2 regions of the Rhizobium sp. IY2 genome follow, and region 1 is predicted to be linked to the other one. Evidence: riboswitches for the same ligand, from Rfam matches in the RefSeq annotation. Region 1 holds a riboswitch; the other holds the start of a gene.

Region 1 (10,299 bases):
GCGAGGATCTCGATCCCGAGAATACGCTTGCCAACTACCTGACGGACGGGCGCGGCGAAAACCTGCTCGTCAACGGCGAGCAGCGTCATGTTACCGGCTATATGAAAGAGTTCCTGTTCCAACCGGAACAGGCGCGGACGCCGATCAAAAGCCTCTCCGGCGGCGAGCGCGCCCGGCTGATGCTGGCACGTATCCTCTCGCGTCCGGCGAACCTCCTGATCCTCGACGAGCCGACCAATGATCTCGATATCGAAACGCTCGATCTGCTGCAGGAAATCGTCGCCGGCTTTCCCGGCACCGTCATTCTCGTCAGCCACGACCGCGATTTCCTCGACCGCACCGTGACCTCGACGATCGCGCCTGCCGTGCCGGATGCGCCTGACGGTCGCTGGATCGAATATGCCGGCGGCTATTCCGACATGCTTGCGCAGCGCAAGGGCGCGCTTGAGGAGCGCAAGAGGGCGGAGAAAGCGGCGGAGAAGCCGAAGACGCAAGAGGCAGCGCCGTCCGCAGGAAGTGCCAAGACCAAGCTTTCCTTCAAGCAGAAATTCGCGCTTGACAATCTGCCGAAGGAGATGGCGAAAGCCGAAGCCGAGATCGCCAAGCGCGAACAGGCGATGGCCGATCCCAATCTGTTTACGCGCGATGCCGCGGCCTTCAACCGGCTTGCCGCCGAGATGGAAAAACTGCGCTCCAGCCTGACCAAAATGGAGGAGGAGTGGCTGGAGCTCGAAATGCTACGCGAAGAGCTGGAAGGCTGAGGCTTCCCAAACGCGCCGGCTCACCTTTCCTTGATTCGCCAGTTGATCGTCGTGCGGCATAGAGTGCCGCCCGGCAGCCGGGGATATTGCCGATCGCAATGGCGACAAGGAAAAGTCATATGTCTCGCAAGCCCAATTCCAAAATTTTCACAACCCTTGCCGCCGGCGGCATTGTCGCGCTTGCCCTATCGCAGGCCGTCGAGGCGCAGGATAGCCAGCGCGTCCGCATTCGCGGCGCCATCGAAAGTCTCAGCGGTGATCAACTCGTTGTCAAGACGCGCGAAGGCAGCGATGCGACGATCACGCTGAAAGCCGGCTGGAAAGTCGGCGGTATCCGGAAAGCCTCGGTCGAGGATATCAAGCCCGGCGATTTCGTCGGCGTTGCCTCACTTCCGAAGGGCAACGGCCCGGATGGGGCGATCGAAGTGCTGATCTTTCCGGCGTCGATGAAAGGCACCGGCGAGGGCAACCGTCCCTGGGATGCGCAGCCGAACAGCCAGATGACCAACGCGACCGTCAGCAACGCCGTCAAATCCGTCGAAGGCCACACGATCACGCTGACCTATCAGGGCAAGGAAAAGACCATCACGATTGCCGATGCGACACCGATCGTGACACTGGCGCCGGCGACCAAGGATGATTTGAAGACTGGCGCCGGCGTTATCGTCACCGGCGAGAAGGCGGCTGACGGCAGTATCTCGGCCAGCCAGGTGGCTGTCGGCCTCAACGGCATCACGCCGCCGATGTGAGCAGCCGGCTCATATCTTTATCTTAACGCATTCCCTTCTGCCAAAACCGCTCCACACTTTGGGGCGGCACGCATCAAAGCGCCGGCGCGGGCACGGCGGCAGCGCCTGCACTGGCGCTGGCGCCGGTCTGGGCGACAGGCGGTTCCTCGGATCTTGACGGCAGCGCCTGCAGATGCAGCACGCGCGGCTTCAGCACCTCGAGATAGGCTTCGGAACGGCCGATATAGATCATGCCGCTTTCGGGCAGGGTGGTGAGCAGTTTGGCCATGGTTTCCTGCCATTCCGGCTCCATGCCTTCCAGCACCTCGTCGAAAATGATCCAGCGCGGGCGTACGAGCAGCAGGCGGGCGAAGCCGATCGCCTTCTGCTCGTCGCTGTCGAGCAGCTTGTCCCAGCGGGCGCGGGTATCGAGCCTGGCGATCAGCGAATGCAGGCCGGCCTTCTCGAGGGCAGCCTCGACGGCGGCTTTCTCGTAGGCATCAGGACTTTCGGGAAAGGCCAGCGCCTCGCGCAGTGTGCCGCCGGGAACATAGGCGATCTGCGGCACGAACAGCATGTCGTCGACCGGCGGCAGCCCCATCGTGCCGCTGCCGCACGGCCAGAGGCCGGCCATCGCCTGGAACAGCAGCTTACGATTGACGCTGTGATCGCCGTTGATCATGACTTTTTCGCCGGCCTTGATCACGACATTGGTTTCACGCAGGCGGAAACCGCCGCATTCGTCGATGTCTTCGCCGATCTTGGCGACGATCACCACATCCTTCAGTGTCAGCGTATCGGGCGCGGTGCTTTCATAGGCGATGCTGTCCTTCAGGTCGAAGTCCTCGTCCATGTCGAGCAGCGCCTGACGGAAATCGGTGACGCGCATCAGCGTGGCGCGCCATTCGGCGATCGGGCCGAAATTGGCGACGTACCAGCGCAATGCCGTGTTGACCTGATTGAAGGCGCCGACGGACATCATCAGCTGGCCAAGGGTGAGGCCGCCGGAGAAATAGGCGGGGGCGGCGACGATGATCGGGATGACGATCACCAGCCAGCCGTAGCCGGCCGAAACCCAGGTGAGGTTGGTATTGGCCATGGCGAGCCGCTTGACGACCCTCAGTACCGAGCTGATATCGGTGTTGATGCGCCGACGCTCGTTTTCCTCGCCGCGGGCGACGGTGATCGCCGGCATGTTCTCATTGGCATGCATCAGCGTGAAGCGAAGCTCGGCTTCCTTCGAGAACCGGTCGGCATTGAGCTTCACCAGCTTGCGGCCGACGACCTGGCTCAGCACCGAGGCGGAAGCGGCATAGAAGATCGCCGCCCAGACCATGTAGCCCGGAATGGAGAAGCTATGGCCGCTGATGCGGAAGATGAATCCGCTCGAAAGCTCCCAGAGCACGCCGATGAAGCTCACCAGAAGAATGGTCGACTGCAGCAGGCCGAGAACGAGCCCTGTCGTGCTTTCGGCGAGATTGCGGGAATCCTCGTGCAGGCGCTGGTCCGGATTGACGCCGATCAGGCCACTGGAAGCAAGCCGTAGCGCCCGCTTGCGCTTCAACCACTGGTCGACGAGATCACGCGACAGACCTTCGCGCATATAGAGCGCGGTCATCTGGTTCAGCCACGCCTGCAGCACGTTGAGCAGCAGCAGCGTGCCGGCGATCATCGCGAAGATTTCAAGCTGGTGGAAGAATTCGCCGAGGTCGCGGCGCTCCAGCGAGTCGTAGAACGGAGCATTCCATTCATTGAGTATGACCTGGCCGTAGGACGTCGCCAAGATGACGAGAATCAGCACGGTCGCCAGAAACAGCACCTTGCCACGCACTTCCGAATTCCAGAATGCTGAGAACATCACCCCGAGGCGATATGTCAGGCTGAGATCATACCCTACCCTATCCTGCCTCCGGATTCCCGGCCTCCTCTCGATCTTATCTGCCATTACACTTTTCCACACCGCCCATGCCCCCATTATTAACATGGTGGCGTTACCGGTCTATCAACAGATTCTATCAGTCATTAAAGTGTGATGATGCTTGCATGGGCCGTGCCTGCATGCTTTCGCCATTGATTCGCGGTCCGACTGGGGCTAATTAAAGTGCTCCGTGGTGATTTGGCCGGCCGGCTTGCAGCCACGTTAAAAAAGTCGCTAAAGGGCCGCGTGCGGACCGGTAGCGATTTTTTTCGCCGCCGGTTTTTTGTTTTTGATCGAGTGACCGCAATGCCCATCAAGATCCCCGATACGTTGCCCGCCTTCGAAACCCTGGTTCAGGAAGGTGTGCGGGTGATGACCGAGACGATGGCGATCCGTCAGGATATCCGTCCGTTGCAGATCGGGCTGCTCAACCTCATGCCGAACAAGATCAAGACCGAGCTGCAAATGGCCCGCCTCGTCGGCGCCTCGCCGCTGCAGGTGGAGCTGTCGTTGATCCGCATCGGCGGCCACAAGGCGAAGAACACGTCCGAAGACCATCTGCTTTCCTTCTACCAGACCTGGGAAGAGGTGAAGCAGCGCAAGTTCGACGGCTTCATCATCACCGGGGCGCCGATCGAGCTTTTGCCCTATGAGGACGTCACCTATTGGGCGGAAATGCAGCAGATCCTCGACTGGACGGAAACGAATGTCCATTCGACGATGAACGTGTGCTGGGGCGCGATGGCTGCGATCTATCATTTCCACGGCGTTCCGAAATACGAGTTGAAGGAGAAGGCCTTCGGGGTTTATCGCCACCGGAACCTGAAGCCTTCCTCCATCTATCTCAACGGCTTTTCCGACAATTTCGAAGTGCCGGTGTCGCGCTGGACCGAAGTGCGCCGCGCCGATATCGAGAAATCCGAAGATCTGGAGATCCTGATGGAATCAGCCGAGATGGGCGTGTGCCTCGTGCACGAGAAGAAGGGCCGGCGGCTCTACATGTTCAACCATGTCGAATATGATTCCACCTCGCTCTCCGACGAGTATTTCCGTGACGTCGATGCCGGCGTGCCGATCAAGATGCCGCACAACTACTTCCCGCATAACGATCCGGCGCTTGCGCCGCAGAATCGCTGGCGCAGCCATGCGCATTTGCTGTTCGGCAACTGGATCAACGAAATCTACCAGACGACGCCCTATGACGTGGAAGAGATCGGCATGGACCTCTGAGGGCACCATCGCGCCTTGAGCCGATGCCGCATCGCTGCTGCAGCATTTCTTTCTACTCCGCCCGGTTGCGGTTTGGAACAAATGCGGGCAGGTTCCGGTCCGGAACACCACAGCGCCCGCGCGTCTTTGTCAGCCGTGCAAGGACGCTGCAACAGTTTGAATCGCTGAAATTCCTAAATCGATTTCGATGAGGAATAGGCAGCCGGGATAGAATGGACGGTCGATGATGTCGGATAAGTTGAAGCGGGATGTTTTCGGGCAGACGAAGGCGGGCGAGACCGTCTATCGCGTCGAGATCAAGGGCGGCGGGCTGACGGCCAAGATTATGACCTGGGGTGCGGTCATCCAGGATCTGCGCCTTGAGGGACATGACGCTCCGCTGCAGCTGGGCTTTGACGATTTCGACAGCTATCCCCTTTATTCGGCCTACTTCGGCGCGACCCCCGGCCGCTGCGCCAACCGTGTCGGCGGCGGCAAATTCACGCTTGACGAAAAGGACCATCAGCTCGAGCTGAACGAAAATGGCGTGACGCATCTGCATGGCGGCAGCGACAATATCGCCAAACGCAACTGGACGATCGTCGAGCGTGACGTCGACCGCGTGGTGCTGAAGATCGTCGATCCCGATGGCCGTGCGGGCTATCCCGGCAATTGCACCATCCAGGCGACTTTCCGGGTGCATGGCAATGGCGAACTGTCGATCACCTACGAATCGACCAGCGACCAGCCGACGCTCGCCAATGTCTGCCAGCACGCCTATTTCAATCTCGACGGTCGCGAAGATGCGCTTGGCCACGACATCATGATTGCCGCCGATCACTATCTGCCGACCGATGAGAAGCAGGTGCCGACCGGGGAGATCCGTTCCGTCGACGGCACGGAATTCGATTTCCGCGAGATGGCGCCGATGAAGCGTTTCGTCGGCAGCGAACAAGTGTTGTACGATCATAATTTCTGCCTGTCCGCCGAGCGCACCGCCAAGCGGAGCGTCGCGCTTGCCCGCAGCCTCTATTCCGGGGTGTCGCTGGAAGTGCGCAGCACTGAGCCGGGCGTGCAGTTCTATGCCGGCTTCAAGCTTAATACCGAGGCGCTCGGCATCGGCGGGCGCAAATATGGTCCATTCGCCGGGTTCTGCCTGGAGACGCAGGTCTGGCCGGATGCCATCAATCACCAAGGTTTTCCGAATGCCGTCCTGCGTCCCGGCGAGGTGCTTCGCCAGGAGACGGATTATATCTTCACCAAGAACTGAGTTTCTGCGCACGCACGGCTGTCAAATTTGATTGCTATGAAACCCTTGCCGGTCCACCGGTGAGGGTTTTTTCTTTCTATGCTCGATTCCGTCTTGCCGATTGGTTCTAGATAGGTTCTATTATGCGCCCATGGATAGAACCAGTCTGATAGCGGAACTGAAGAACCGCGGCCTGCGTGACGAGGCGCTGACCGGGCCGCTCTACAAGCGGCTGGCGCAGACGCTGACCGGTCTCATTCAGGAAGGATTGCTGAAGCCGGGCACTGCGCTGCCGGGCGAGCGCGACCTTGCCGAGGCACTGAAGCTCGGACGCGTCACCGTGCGCACCGCCTATCGCGACCTGATGGCTTCAGGGGCGCTGGAATCGCGCCACGGAAGCGGTACTTTCGTCTCGAGCAAAGTGGAACGCATGGAGCAGTCGCTCTGGCGGCTTTCCTCCTTCTCTGCCGACATGCGCTCGCGCGGGCGTCTGCCGGCTGCGCGGGTATTGTCGCGGGCGGTCAATACGCCGTCGCCGGAGGAATCCTTCTTGCTCGGCCTCGGCGGCGACGAGCCGGTGCTGAGACTCGACCGGTTGCGCCTTGCCGATGGCCTGCCGCTGGCGATTGAACGCGCCGTGGTGCCGATCAAGTTCCTTGGGCACGATGCCGGTGGCGAGGGATCGCTCTACGATGCGCTGACGGCCAGCGGCCACAGGCCCGTGCGCGCGCTGCAGCGGCTCACTGCGGTCACGCTCGACCCGTCTTCTGCTGCGATCCTGAACGTCAAATCAGGCGCGCCGGCGCTTCTGATCGAACGTGTCTCGCGCCTGGAAGACCAGCGCGTCGTCGAATACACCCGCTCGCATTATCGCGGCGATGCCTATGATTTCGTTGCCGAATTGAGAATTGGAGATGACCTATGAGTGAGAACCAGTCGCTGATGCTGCAGGAAGCCGGCCAGTCGCCAGAGGTGGTGGCCACGCTTCTCGAAAAGGAAAAGCCGGTCTTTGCCGAGATCGCCCGGCTGTTTTCGTCCGCCCGCCCGAGCGTGGTGACCACGGCGGCGCGCGGCTCCTCCGACCATGCCGCCACCTTCTTCAAGTATCTCTTCGAGATCACCTGCGGCGTTCCGGTCGCCTCAGTCGGTCCGTCAATCGCTTCCGTCTATGGTGCCGCGCTGCATCTGAAGGGCGGCGTCCATTTCACCGTCTCGCAGTCGGGCGCCAGCCCCGATATCGTTGCGCTGCAGGATGCGGCGAAGAAGGGCGGAGCGACGACGATCGCCGTCGTCAACGTCACCGACAGCCCGCTTGCGAAACAGGCCGATATCGTTCTCGGCCTCAATGCCGGTGCCGAAAAGAGTGTCGCGGCGACGAAATCCTTCATTGCCTCGGTCGCCGCCCTTTCCGGGGTGACGGCTGCGATCGGCGGCGCATCCGATCTGCAGACTGCGCTCGACAAGCTGCCGGAGGCGCTGTCGGCAACTGCCGGGATCGACACGGCGGCGGCCGAGGAGGTGCTCTTCAACGCAACCTCGCTCTATACGGCCGGCCGCGGCCCAGCTTTCGCGATCGCGCTCGAAGCGGCGCTGAAGGCTAAGGAGACCTCCGGCTTGCATGCCGAGGCCTTCTCGCTGGCGGAACTGATGCATGGTCCGATGCGCCTGGTGCAGCCGGGCTTTCCGATCGTCGCCTTTACGCCCGACGATGCCGCCTTCGCCAACAACGTCCAGGCACTGGAGCGCCTGCAGAAGCTCGGCGCCACCACCGTCGGCTTCTCGGCGCAGCCGCTGTCCGGCGTCCATCTGCGCGTGCCGACCACGGGCAGCGGCCTCGTCGATCCGCTGGTGTCGCTGCTCGTCTATTACCGGCTGATCGAGTCGGTGACGCGACGCAAGGGCTTCGATCCCGACAGACCGGCAAACCTGCTCAAGGTGACGGAGACGGTCTGATGGCCCGCAAGATCTTCCTTGGCGCCCGCATCTTCGACGGCGAACGCTTCCATGACGACAAGGCGCTCATCACTGCCGGCGGCCGAGTCGAAGCGATCGTCGCAAGAAACGATCTGCCGGACGGCGAGGTCGTGACACTTGCGGGCGGGGTTCTGTCGGCCGGTTTCATCGATGCGCAGGTCAATGGCGGCGGCGGGCGAATGCTGAACGACGAGCCTTCCGCCGCTTCGATGGATATCATCGCCGGAGGACACCGGCCCTATGGCACGACGTCGCTGTTGCCGACGCTGATCACCGATACATCGGAAGCCTCCATTGCCGCGATCGAGGCGGCCAAGGAGGCGGTCAAGGCGAGCCGCGGCGTCGCTGGCCTGCATCTCGAAGGCCCGCATCTGGCGCCGGCGAGAAAAGGCGCGCATCTGGCCGAGCTGATGCGGCCGGTGGAGGAACGTGACGTCAAGACCTTCATCCGAGCACGCGAGGAGATCGGCACGTTGCTCGTCACCATGGCGGCCGAGCAGGTGACGGTTGCCCAGGTGCGCGAGCTTGCGGAAGCCGGCGTCACGGTCAGCATCGGGCATTCCGATTGTTCGAGCGAGGCGGCGGAAGAACGCTTCGATGCCGGCGCACGCGGCGTCACGCATCTCTTCAACGCCATGAGCCAGCTGGGACACCGCACACCCGGCCTCGTCGGCGCGGCAATCGACCATCCCTCGACCTGGTGCGGCATCATCGCCGATGGCCATCACGTCGATCCGAAGGCCTTGCGCACGGCCCTGCGCGCCAAGCGCGGCGAAGGCAAGCTGTTCTTCGTCACCGACGCGATGTCGCTCGTCGGCTCGGAGAAAGACTCGTTCACGCTGAACGGGCGCACCGTCCGGCGAGAAAGGGGTGGCTTCTGCTCGAAGCTGGTGCTTTCCGACGGCACGCTCGCCGGTTCCGACGTCGATATGATCTCGACGATCCGGTACGGCGTCACCTATCTCGACCTGACGCTCGCCGAGGCCCTGCGCATGGCGACCCTTTATCCCGCCCGCTTCCTCAGGCTTGCTGATCGCGGTCATCTCTCGCCGGGCATGCGTGCCGATCTCGTGCATCTCACCGATGCGCTTGCCGTCACCGCCACCTGGCTCGGCAGCGAAGCGGCCTGACATCAAGGAGACGTGGGATGACCGACATTACCGATGCCTATTTCACTAACCTCATCGGCCGGCTGGAAGAGCTGAAGCAGGCGCTTGCCGAGCCGATGGCGCAGGCCGCGGCCGTCATCCTCGATGCTGCCCACGGCGACAAGCGCGTCTATGTCTTCGGCACCGGCCATTCGCATATGCTGGCGGAAGAGGTGCACTATCGTGCCGGCGGGCTCGCCTTCACCGTGCCGGTGCTCGTCGGCTCGGCCATGCTGCATGAGGGTGCGGTCATCAGTTCGGTCTATGAGCGCACGCAGGGCCTGGTGCGGCCGATGCTGGAGCGCTACGGCATGCAGCCGGGCGATGTCATCATCATCGCTTCCAATTCGGGCGTGAACGCCGCGCCGATCGAGGCGGCCGACTATGCGCGCGAAATCGGCGCAAAGGTGATTGCCATCACGTCGATCGCCTATTCCTCAGCGATCGCCAATGGTCGCCGGCGGCTCGCCGACGTGGCCGATGTGGTGCTCGACAACGGGCTGCCACCGGGTGATGCCGTTGTCGATCTCGAAGGCACGGGGCTTCGAGTTGGGCCAGTCTCGACGGCGGTCGGGGTAACGGTGATCAATGCGGTCTTCGCCGAAGTCGCCTCGCAGCTTTCGAAATCCGGCGATGCGCCAATTTATCTCAGCGCCAACATGCCGGGTGCGGCCGAGATCAACCAGAAGCTCGTCAAGAAATACCGGCCGCGCAACCCGCATCTCTAGAGCATGATGCCGAAAAGTGTGAGCGGTTTTCGGACAACATCATGCTGCAAAGAAGGCGGATACAAAAAGGCCGGCATAAGCCGGCCTCTTCAAGAGTTGTAACTCAGGATCAATCCTTGGCGCGTTCGACGTAGGAATTGTCTTCCGTGGCGATGACGACGCGGGTGCCGGCATTGATGTGCGGCGGCACCATGGTGCGCACGCCGTTCGACAGCATGGCCGGCTTGTAGGAAGACGACGCCGTCTGGCCCTTGACGACCGGTTCCGTCTCGGTGATTTCGAGCGTGACGTGACGCGGCATCTGGATCGCCAGCGCAATGCCTTCATGCATTGAGAGAACGCAGGTCATGCCTTCCTGCAGATAAGCCTTGTCGTCACCCATCGTCTCGACATCGACGACGACCTGATCGTAGTTTCCAGGGTTCATGAAGTGAAAGCCTTCGCCGTCCTCGTAGAGGAACTGATGGTTCACGTCTTCGACGAAGGCGCGCTCGACCTGTTCGGTGGTGCGCCAACGCTCGGAAACCTTCACGCCGTCGACGATGCGGCGCATGTCGACCTGGGTGACCGGCGTGCCTTTGCCC
Region 2 (10,299 bases), on a different contig from region 1:
GTAACGGTGCGAGTGGCGACCCGTGAGGCGTAGTTCGGCGCGCGCGGCGCAGAAGTATTGCGTTTCGGCGTTCGGGCGGCATTGGCGGTACCGCCGGCCTTGGCACGGCCGGGGAGGCTCAGCCGATGCACCTTGCCGATGACCGCGTTTCTGCTGACGCCACCAAGTTGTGCCGCGATCTGGCTGGCGCTCAGTCCTTCGGCCCAGAGCTTCTTGAGTTTCTCGACCCGCTCGTCTGTCCAGTTCATGCCCTGTCTCCACCTTTTGCGTTGGTGATGGCAGAATCCCTCACCGTTGTCCCGGAAGGCTCCGAAACAAGAAACGCTTGATCAATTTTGGTGACTAGTTCCGCCGCATGCAGTCTAGTAATTGAACTTTAACCTAGTGTGAGGCTGACTCCGTGACAAGAGTCGCATGAATCCGGATGAATCGAATTTCAAGTTTTCCCCAACTTGCTGCCCCGGCGTGGCATTTCTGCAATAATGCCTGTTGAGGACGGATAATGCTGCTGTACAAGCTTGCTGCATGCGCTAAGGGCGCAGTTTTGTTGACATTGCAGCGCGAAAAGGAAATAGTGCCAGTCGCCGCCGCAAGGCGGCATTTTTGATTTTTCGGGCCTGGTTTTCTTAGCCGGAGTCCGGAGCTTGATAACATCGATGGGAGATCGCGCTATGGCTGAAGCCGCGCCGCTTTATGACACCTATTCTCGTGCCCCGTTGCGGTTCGAGCGAGGCGAGGGCGTGTGGCTGATCACCGAAAGCGGCGAGCGATATCTCGATTTCGGCGCCGGCGTCGCCGTCACTTCGGTCGGCCACAGCAATCCGCATGTGGTCGGTGCGCTGAAGGAGCAGGCCGACAAGGTCTGGCATCTCTCCAACATCTATGAGATCCCCGGTCAGGAGCGTCTGGCCAAACGGCTGACCGACGCCACCTTCGCCGACAAGGTGTTCTTCACCAATTCGGGCGCCGAGGCGCTCGAATGCGCGATCAAGACGGCGCGCCGTTATCAGTATTCCAAGGGTCATCCCGAGCGCTTCCATATCATCACCTTCGAGGGCGCCTTTCACGGCCGGACGCTGGCGACGATCGCCGCCGGCGGCCAGGAGAAATATCTTGAGGGCTTCGGCCCCAAGGCGCCCGGTTTCGATCAGGTGGCTTTCGGCGACATCGAAGCGGTGCGCGCCGCGATCACCGATGCCACGGCCGGAATTCTCATCGAGCCGGTGCAGGGCGAGGGCGGCGTGCGTCCGGCCACCCCCGAATTCATGAAGGCGCTGCGCCAGATCTGCGACGAAAATGGCCTGCTGCTGATCCTCGACGAGGTCCAGACCGGTGTCGGGCGCACCGGCAGGCTCTTCGCCCATGAATGGTCGGGCGTCACCCCCGACATCATGGCGGTCGCCAAGGGCATCGGCGGCGGTTTCCCGCTCGGCGCCTGCCTTGCCACATCAGAGGCTGCCTCCGGCATGAAGGCCGGCACGCACGGCTCGACCTATGGCGGCAATCCGCTCGCCATGGCCGTCGGCAGCGCCGTGCTCGACATCATTCTCGCCGATGGCTTCCTCCAGCAGGTGCGCGACGTCGCGCTTGTCTTCCGCCAGGGCCTCGCTTCGCTGAAGGACCGTTATCCCGATGTGATCGAGGATATCAGGGGCGAGGGGCTGTTGCTCGGCGTCAAGGCCGCCATTCCCTCGGCCGAACTGCTGCAGGCGATCCGCGCCGCCCATCTGCTCGGCGTGCCCGCCGGCGACAATGTCATCCGCCTTCTTCCGCCCCTCGTGGTCACCGCCGAGGAAGCCCGCGAGGGCCTTGCCCGCATCGAGCGCGCGGCCGAGAGCATTCGCGCCTCCAAGGTCAAGAAGACGGCTTGAAGGGATTGCCGCCTGCGGGCGCAGCACAGGTAAGAAGACTATGGCTCCTAAACATTTCCTCGATCTTTCGGCGGTCACGTCAGCCGATCTCAGAACCATCATGAACGATGCGCTCGCCCGCAAGCAGGCCTTCAAGGCCGGCACGGGCGACAAGCCGCTCGCCGGCAAGATGCTGGCGATGATCTTCGAGAAGCCGTCGACGCGCACCCGCGTCTCCTTCGATGTCGGCATGCGCCAGCTCGGCGGCGAAACGCTGTTCCTGTCCGGCACCGAGATGCAGCTCGGCCGCGCCGAGACGATCGGCGACACCGCCAAGGTGCTGTCGCGTTATGTCGATGCGATCATGATCCGCACCACCGAGCATTCCAGGCTGCTGGAGCTTGCCGAGCACGCGACCGTGCCCGTGATCAATGCGCTGACGGATGACACCCATCCCTGCCAGATCATGGCCGATATCATGACCTTCGAAGAGCATCGCGGCCCGATCAAGGGCAAGACCATCGCCTGGACCGGCGATGGCAACAATGTGCTGCATTCGCTGGTCGAAGGGGCGGCGCGCTTCGGCTATCGCATGAACATGGCCGTGCCCCTTGGCTCGGAGCCCAAGGATCACTATCTGAACTGGGCCCGCAATGAGGGCGCCGAGATCATGCTCTGCCATGATGCCGACCGTGCGGTCGCCGGCGTCGATTGCGTGGTGACCGATACCTGGGTCTCCATGAATCAGGAACATCGGGCCCGGGGTCACAATGTCTTCCAGCCTTATCAGGTCAACGCGGCTTTGATGGCGAAGGCCGGCAATGATGCATTGTTCATGCATTGCCTGCCTGCTCATCGCGGTGAGGAAGTGACGGACGAAGTGATCGACGGTCCGCAATCCGTAGTCTTCGATGAGGCGGAAAACCGCCTTCATGCGCAGAAGTCGATTCTTGCTTGGTGCCTGGGCGCGATCTGAACCATAATCTGGTGTCGCGAGTCACACACTCGCGACCGCGCGAGCGAAGGCCACGCTGGGCAGTCGCTTGAAAACTAGGAGTGAAAGCCATGGCAGAAGCTGCAGCCGCCCTCGGCCAGTTTGATTTCGCCGGCGATGACCATGTCGTCCCTTTTCAGGTGGAGGGTCTGGATGTGCGCGGCCGCGCCGTCCAGCTCGGCCCGATGCTCGATGCGATCCTCGAGCGCCATCATTACCCCGCTCCCGTCGCCCGGCTGCTTGCCGAAGTCGTCGTGCTGACGGTGCTGCTCGGAACCTCGCTGAAATTCGACGGCAAGTTCACGGTGCAGACCAAGGGCGATGGCCCGGTCGATCTTCTCGTCGCCGATTTCTCGACGCCGGAAAATGTCCGCGCCTATGCCCGTTTCGATCAGGCGCTGCTCAACAGGGCGATTGAAGCAGGCGAAACCGAGCCGGAGCAATTGCTCGGCAAGGGCGTGCTCGCCTTCACCATCGACCAGGGCAAGTTCGGCCAGCCCTATCAGGGCATCGTCGCGCTCGACGGCACCTCGCTGGAGGAGATCGCCGGCGTCTATTTCCGCCAGTCGGAACAGATCCCGACGCGCGTGCGCCTGGCCGCGGCCGAACTCTTCGATCGTGACGAGGCGGGCAAGCCGCGCCATCGCTGGCGGGCAGGCGGCCTTGTCGCCCAGTTCCTGCCGGAGGCGCCGGAGCGCATGCGCCAGCCGGATCTCCACGGCGGCGACGGCGACACCGGCAACCGCCTGCATGGCGAGGACGATGCCTGGGTCGAAGCCCGTTCGCTGGTCGAGACCATCGACGCCGACGAACTGACGGATCCGCTGGTCGGGACCGAACGGCTGCTGTTCCGCCTGTTCCATGAGCGTGGCGTGCGCGTCTACGAACCGCGCGCCGTCTTCGACCGCTGCAGCTGCTCGCGGGAGAAGATCAAGGGCGTGCTGAAGGGCTTTTCGGCCGAGGAGATCGAAGCCAGCCAGGAAAACGGCGAGATCGCCGTGACCTGCGAATTCTGCTCGACCACCTACCGCTTCGAGCCGGCCGAGCTTCAGCCAGCTGAATAGTAGAGTGTTTGCCAAGGCTGTCCCGCTTGCGCGGATAGCTGCCCCTCACCCTAACCTTACCGGGGTCGAACCACTCGTCTCGACCCCGGTTGGTGCCGGCAGGCGGATGAGGGGCAGGCCTCGGCAATCTCCCAAGGGCGGGACATCGTTACACGTCAGTTAAGCACCCGCAGCAGCCCAGGCGAATCCAGCGAGAAGGCGGGGATCTCGACATCGAACATCTCACCTTCGTCCGTTTCCATCTGGTAATGGCCGAACATCAGCCCTGAGGGGGTGTCGAGCGGGCAGCCGGAGGAATATTCGTAGGTGTCGCCGGGGCTGAGCCGTGGCTGTTCGCCGACGACGCCCGGGCCCGTCACTTCGTCCACCAGTCCGTTCTGGTCGGTGATATTCCAGTAACGGTTGACCAGGCGAACGGCTATGCCGGAATTGTTGCTGATGACAATCCGGTAACCCCAAACATAGCGGTCGTCTTCCGGATCGGATTGCTCCTCCAGATAGAATGGTTCGACCACAACTTCGATCTCTCTTGTGAGGGCGCGATACATGCCTTGCACCTTAGTCAAGATATGTTACCCGTATCTTATAAGAGGCCCTGTCCGTCAAGAAACGGAACGTTGATCGTCACTGAAACTATGATGATCGAAGGGTTTTCGATCGTTAAGCCTAATTGTCAGTGTTAATTCCAGATCGGAACGCCGGCACGACCGTAGTTGTTCCCCCGGCCGAACCGTGGTGAGGTCCGGCGAGCCGAACCCCAGTGAGATCAGGCGAGCCGAACCCCGAGTGAGGTCCGGCTCCCATTGTCGTCGATCAGGCCGAAACCTTGGCAAGCGCCCGCGCGAAATCCTCGATCAGATCGTCGGTATCCTCGATGCCGGCCGAAAGCCGCACCGTGCCCGGAGAAATGCCGAGTTCGGCGCGCGCCTCCTCCGTCAGGTTCTTGTGCGTCGTCGTTGCCGGATGGGTGATCAGGCTCTTGCTGTCGCCGAGATTGTTGGAGATCTTGACGATCTCCAACGCGTTCTGCAGGGCAAAGGCCGCTTCCTTGCCGCCCTTGAGCTCGAAGGCGACCAGCGTCGAGCCGCCGGTCATCTGCTTGGCGATGATATCGGCCTGCGGATGGTCCTTGCGGCCGGGATAGATCACCTTGGCGATCTTGCCCTGCTCGGCGAGGAAATCGGCGATCTTTGCCGCATTCTGCGTCTGCTGGCGCACGCGCAGCGGCAGCGTCTCGATGCCCTTCAGCAGCGTCCAGGCGTTGAACGGCGACATGGCCGGGCCGGTATGGCGGAAATAGTCGTGCAGGTTCTCGTCGATCCATTCCTTGTCGGCAAGCACGACGCCGCCGAGGCAGCGGCCCTGGCCGTCAATATGCTTGGTGGCGGAATAGACGACGATATGGGCGCCGAGTTCCAACGGCTTCTGGAACAGCGGCGTGGCGAAGACATTGTCGACGACGACCTTGGCGCCGATCTGGTTGGCGAGCTTGGCGACGCCTGCGATATCGATCACTTCGAGCGTCGGGTTGGTCGGGCTTTCCAGGAAGAACACCTTGGTCTTCGCAGTGATCGCCTTTTCCCAGTTGGCCAGATCCCGGCCGTCGATCAGCGTGCAGTCGATGCCGTATTTCGGCGCCAGCGTCTCGACCACCCAGCGGCAGGAGCCGAACAGGGCGCGCGCGGCGACGATATGATCGCCTGATTTCAGCTGGCAGAGGATCGCCGCGGTGACGGCCGCCATGCCGGAAGCGGTGGCGCGGGCATCCTCCGCGCCTTCGAGCATGCACATGCGCTTTTCGAACATGTCGTTGGTGGGGCTGCCGTAGCGGGCGTAGATGAAGCCCTCCGTCTCGCCCTTGAAGCGGGCTTCGGCCGCTTCCGAGGTCTCATAGACGAAACCCTGCGTGAGATAGATTGCCTCGGACGTTTCGCCATATTGCGAACGCAGCGTGCCGCCGTGAACGAGTTGGGTTGCGGGGCGCCAGGACTTGCTCATGCCATCACCTTCACATAACAAAAAAACCGGTCGCAAAAGCAGACCGGTTTCAACCCGGTCTTTTTAGCCACTTGTTTAACGTGGCTGCAAGCCGACCGGCCAAATCACCACGGGATAATTCTGCAATACTGCTGTTAGCTGCTTGCGTCAATTCCCCGAGTTTGGTTTTGTCGGCGGCAAATGATGGATGAGGCATGATGGCTCGTGAAACGGGAATTCTGGCGGATCGCGCGATATCAGCGCTGTTCGAAACGGAGCGTCTGATCTCCGAACGGGAGCTGGACCGCGACCAGATCCAGCCGGCAAGTCTCGACCTGCGCTTAGGAAGCAAGGCCTTTCGCGTTCGCGCCAGCTTCATGCCCGGCCCCTCGCATCTGGTGTCGGACAAGCTCGACCGGCTGAGCCTGCATGTGATCGACCTTTCCGAGGGCGCGGTGCTCGAGACCGGCTGCGTCTACATCGTGCCGCTGATGGAGAGCCTGGCGCTGCCGGCCGACATGTCGGCCTCGGCCAACCCGAAGAGCTCGACCGGCAGGCTCGATATCTTCACCCGCGTCATCACCGATTACGCCCAGGAATTCGACAAGATCCCGGCCGGTTATTCCGGCCCGCTCTATCTCGAAATCAGCCCGCGCACCTTCCCGATCGTGGTGCGCCGCGGCTCGCGCCTGTCGCAGATCCGCTTCCGCGTTGGCCATTCCCTGCTCGGCGAGCCGGAACTCTTGAAGCTGCATGAAAGCGAGACGCTGGTCGCCAGCAAGCAGCCGAACGTATCGGGCGGCGGCATCGCGCTGTCGATCGATCTGGCCGGCGACAAGGACGGCCTGATCGGCTATCGCGGCAAACATCACACCGCCGTCGTCGATGTCGACAAGAAAGCCCAGCATGACATCTATGATTTCTGGGAACCGCTTTATAGCCGCGGCCGCAACGAGCTGATCCTTGATCCGGACGAGTTCTATATCCTCGTCTCGCGCGAGGCAGTGCACGTGCCGCCGGATTATGCCGCCGAGATGACCCCCTTCGATCCGCTGGTCGGCGAATTCCGCGTCCATTATGCCGGCTTCTTCGACCCGGGTTTCGGCCATGCGCCTGCCGGCGGGCGCGGCAGCCGCGCCGTGCTCGAAGTGCGCAGCCACGAAGTGCCCTTCATCCTCGAAGACGGCCAGATCGTCGGCCGCCTCGTCTACGAGCACATGCAGGAAAAGCCGGCAAGCCTCTACGGCTCCGGCCTCGGCTCCAACTACCAGGCCCAGGGCCTCAAACTCTCGAAACACTTCCGCATCTGAGGCGTTACACCAGGCGCGACTTGACAGCCGCCCCCATCTGTTGGAAATCTCAGCTCATCGCGGGTGTAGCTCAATGGTAGAGCAGCAGCTTCCCAAGCTGAATACGAGGGTTCGATTCCCTTCACCCGCTCCAGCCACCCTCAGGCCGTTCGCCGCCTTTTGAAGGCGCTTCGCGATCTTTTATGAAAAGGGTTGCGCGCAGGCACCGGCTCCTACAAGGAAACAGATGGCGCCTCGGCCGCGCGCAACCCCTAGCTTCGCCTTTATTTGGTCTTACTGACGCTCGTCTCAATTCTCCCCAATTGAGACCTCACGTAGTCGCCGTGGCGAAGCTTTGCGAATTCGTCGGTGGCTTGTGTCCGTCTGCTCTTGAACACGTACCATTGACCGTCCGGTTCGCGTTTCTGATAGATCAGGCCGCCCTTCTTGCGGTGGCTGAAACAGGTGATTGCCGTCGCCGTTCCGGTCTTGGCGTGCCAGTCGGCGTTGAAGCAGAGTTTGCCCGACTCCGTGACGAACCAGCGGCCCATGCCGAAGGATGGCGAGCCATTTTCCCGCGACCAGGCGGTAAAGCGACGCGCCTTCGCGGAGAAGTAGCCGGCGCCGGCTTTCCACATCCAGGAATTCTGGTTGTAGAGCTGATAGATCTCCGCGCTGCTCATCGGCTTTGCCGTCTCGATCCCCGCAGGCTCATTGTTTGCGGCAGCGGACGCGGCCGTGGCGATACCGCTGGTCAGGGCGACGGCCAGGAACATTTTTTGAAGCATGGACATGTTCAGGTTCCTTCTGTTCAATTGATGCTTTCGCGGACGAGCCGCCAGTCGGGGCGGCCATAACCGTCCGGCCACGGATAGACTTCACGGTCGTTGAAGTAGATGACGGCGCTCAGGGCCGGGAACTGCGGATAGCGTTTCGTTACGCTCTCAGCCCAGTTTCGCACGAAGGAATCGTCGCCTTCGTAGCCGAGTTCGGCAACCATGATGGGCTTGCCGTAACCCGCGACACGGGCGTATCCGGGCGCAAGGTGCTCGGCAAACGTCTGGTCACGGCCAGTCTTGTCCCTGTCGTATTGCTCGAGGCCAAAGACCGAGAGGCCGATGATATCGACGACATCACTGCCGGGATAAAAGGCCTGAAGCCCCTCATTGCCCTTCGGTGACCACATGTATTTGGCCGTCTTCAGGTGGACCTTGCAGACCTCCACCATCCGGCGATAGGCCTTGGCATAATCGGCGCCCTGCCAATGCGACCAGGAGAACTGGCTGTCGGTTTCGTCCATTTCCTGTCCCCAGCGAATGATGACCGGACTTTTCAGCGTGGCAGCGGTCGAGCAGACGGCGGCCATGTTCGCATCGCGCGAACCGTCCAGGATGCTGTGCAGCAGTTCCTGCGAGGTTTGGCGCCAATCGCGTGACCAGGTCCAGGGCTCGACCGAGATCAGCAGGGTGCGACCACGCGCTTGCGCATAGTTGTCGGCGAGGACGAGCGTGCCCAGATCGACATCTTCCCAGGGCAGGAAGAGGTGTTCGATCTTCGAATCGGGCGAGGCGCCCAAATCTCCGTGCGGATCATAGGCGCCGAACGTGATCGACTCCTTCGTGACGACCGGCATTTTGGTCGGCGGCGCGATGGACGATGTCGTCATGGCCAGCGGCTGCCCTTCGGCAGAACCGCCCAGAGCGGTCGGCAGCACCGCGACTCCCGACAGCAACAGGCCGGTTAACGACAACAGGGCTATTTTGGATGGGCTATGCATTGTGTAGTTCCTCCACGCTCGGCCGCACGTCCGGGTGAGCGGCATCGGTTCTCAGTTGGATCTCCTCCGGATCGGAAATCCATCGTGGTTTGAAAAAGATCGTGCGCAGCGCGGTCCCGCCCCGGCCTGCACCGGAGACGGCATAGCGCTCTTCGAACAGCTGAAGGCGGCCGCTGCCCCAGGCGAGTGCCTCGGTCGCATCCTTTCCGCGCATGATGGTGGCAGCTCCCGGCAGCGCGACGAGCGCAACAAGCGCGGTCGCCATCGCCGGACGGTAGAAACGCGGGGCCGCCGCAACCGTATTTTCCTTCGAATGGCGCCCGACGATGACCAACAGCAGCGCGCAGTAGATTGCCGCGTTCAGGACGGTGAAGAAGTAACCCCCCTTGGAGGCGCCGGCATCGTCGATTGCCAGGGCGGGCAATACCGCCATGAGCGCCAGCAAAGCGTAGGGCGCCAGGACACGCACCGGCAGCAGATCGACTTCGGACCGCCCTTTCGGCGTGACGCGGAAATCGACGAAGGAGCCTGTCACAAAATCGTGCACCGCAGCCAGCGTGCCGGCGAGCGCCCAGGGCCAGCGCGCGAAGAGAAAGAGCATGCATTCCCAGCTCAGGATCTTGGCGTCGTAGGGGCGGAACGAGTTGCTGGCGCGCCAGCGGTAAGCCATCACCACCAGAGCGATGGAAAGCGGTGCGAAATGTGCCAGGAAATCGGGGTAGGTCACCGTCACGAAGTTCTGGCCGCGCACGAGCGCGATGATCGGCAGCGCAAACATGAGCAACATAAAGAACGCAAAAAGCGGATACCAGAGTTGCGAAAAGAGGAACTGGAACTGGAGCCGCCGCGGCAGCCGGCCGACCAGGCTCGGCGAGTACCGCAACAGCACCATGACCAGGCTGCGCGACCACTGGAATTCCTGCGTCACGAGATCGCTGAAGGTTCTGGGGCCGTCACCATGGGCGATGGCATCCAGCGCATGCACACCCCGCCAGCCGCCGGCATTCATCATCAATGTCGTCGAATGGTCTTCAGCCAACTCCGGACCGAGGCCGCCGATCTGTTTGAGGGCGACGGTACGCACCGCGTAGTGCGAGCCTATGCACAGGGGCGCCAGGCCGCCATTGTAACCGGCTTGGAGCGAGCCATGCATGCTGGCCTCGGCATAGAGCCTTCCACGTGCCGACCAGCTTTCGGAAGCGTTCTTGTCGCAAATGCTGGGGGCCGAGACATAGCCGACTTTTGGATCGGCGAACGGACGCAGCATGTGGAAGAGATAGTCGGGCGCGGGAACATGATCCGCATCGAGTTGCGCCACGAAATCGTAGCGGCTGTAGCCGTAGTGGTC

Evidence for each region. A riboswitch is a leader RNA that binds a small molecule or an ion and turns the genes downstream of it on or off. The one in region 1 is predicted to bind S-adenosylmethionine.
Region 2: it holds a riboswitch for S-adenosylmethionine, as region 1 does, so the genes downstream of both, ACMUVN_RS26885 (O-succinylhomoserine sulfhydrylase) here and metA (homoserine O-acetyltransferase MetA) in region 1, are expected to answer to the same signal.

The regions. Positions count from the first base shown of each region.
Region 1 is NZ_JBLKNU010000004.1:208,398-218,696, forward strand. Features, by position in the region: gene ACMUVN_RS16760 (ABC-F family ATP-binding cassette domain-containing protein) at 1-761, shown strand, start outside; gene ACMUVN_RS16765 (DUF5666 domain-containing protein) at 881-1,510, shown strand; gene ACMUVN_RS16770 (ABC transporter ATP-binding protein/permease) at 1,584-3,473, opposite strand; SAM riboswitch at 3,588-3,665, shown strand; gene metA (homoserine O-acetyltransferase MetA) at 3,714-4,637, shown strand; gene ACMUVN_RS16780 (aldose epimerase family protein) at 4,864-5,886, shown strand; gene ACMUVN_RS16785 (GntR family transcriptional regulator) at 6,017-6,790, shown strand; gene ACMUVN_RS16790 (SIS domain-containing protein) at 6,787-7,818, shown strand; gene nagA (N-acetylglucosamine-6-phosphate deacetylase) at 7,818-8,969, shown strand; gene ACMUVN_RS16800 (SIS domain-containing protein) at 8,987-9,715, shown strand; gene efp (elongation factor P) at 9,825-10,299, opposite strand, start outside.
Region 2 is NZ_JBLKNU010000011.1:82,441-92,739, reverse strand. Features, by position in the region: gene ACMUVN_RS26910 (GcrA family cell cycle regulator) at 1-248, opposite strand, end outside; gene ACMUVN_RS26905 (aspartate aminotransferase family protein) at 672-1,871, shown strand; gene argF (ornithine carbamoyltransferase) at 1,912-2,826, shown strand; gene ACMUVN_RS26895 (Hsp33 family molecular chaperone) at 2,916-3,908, shown strand; gene apaG (Co2+/Mg2+ efflux protein ApaG) at 4,064-4,456, opposite strand; gene ACMUVN_RS26885 (O-succinylhomoserine sulfhydrylase) at 4,722-5,906, opposite strand; SAM riboswitch at 5,949-6,027, opposite strand; gene ACMUVN_RS26880 (2'-deoxycytidine 5'-triphosphate deaminase) at 6,101-7,195, shown strand; tRNA gene ACMUVN_RS26875 (tRNA-Gly) at 7,255-7,328, shown strand; gene ACMUVN_RS26870 (DUF995 domain-containing protein) at 7,459-7,968, opposite strand; gene ACMUVN_RS26865 (glycoside hydrolase family 26 protein) at 7,986-8,924, opposite strand; gene ACMUVN_RS26860 (glycosyltransferase family 2 protein) at 8,944-10,299, opposite strand, start outside.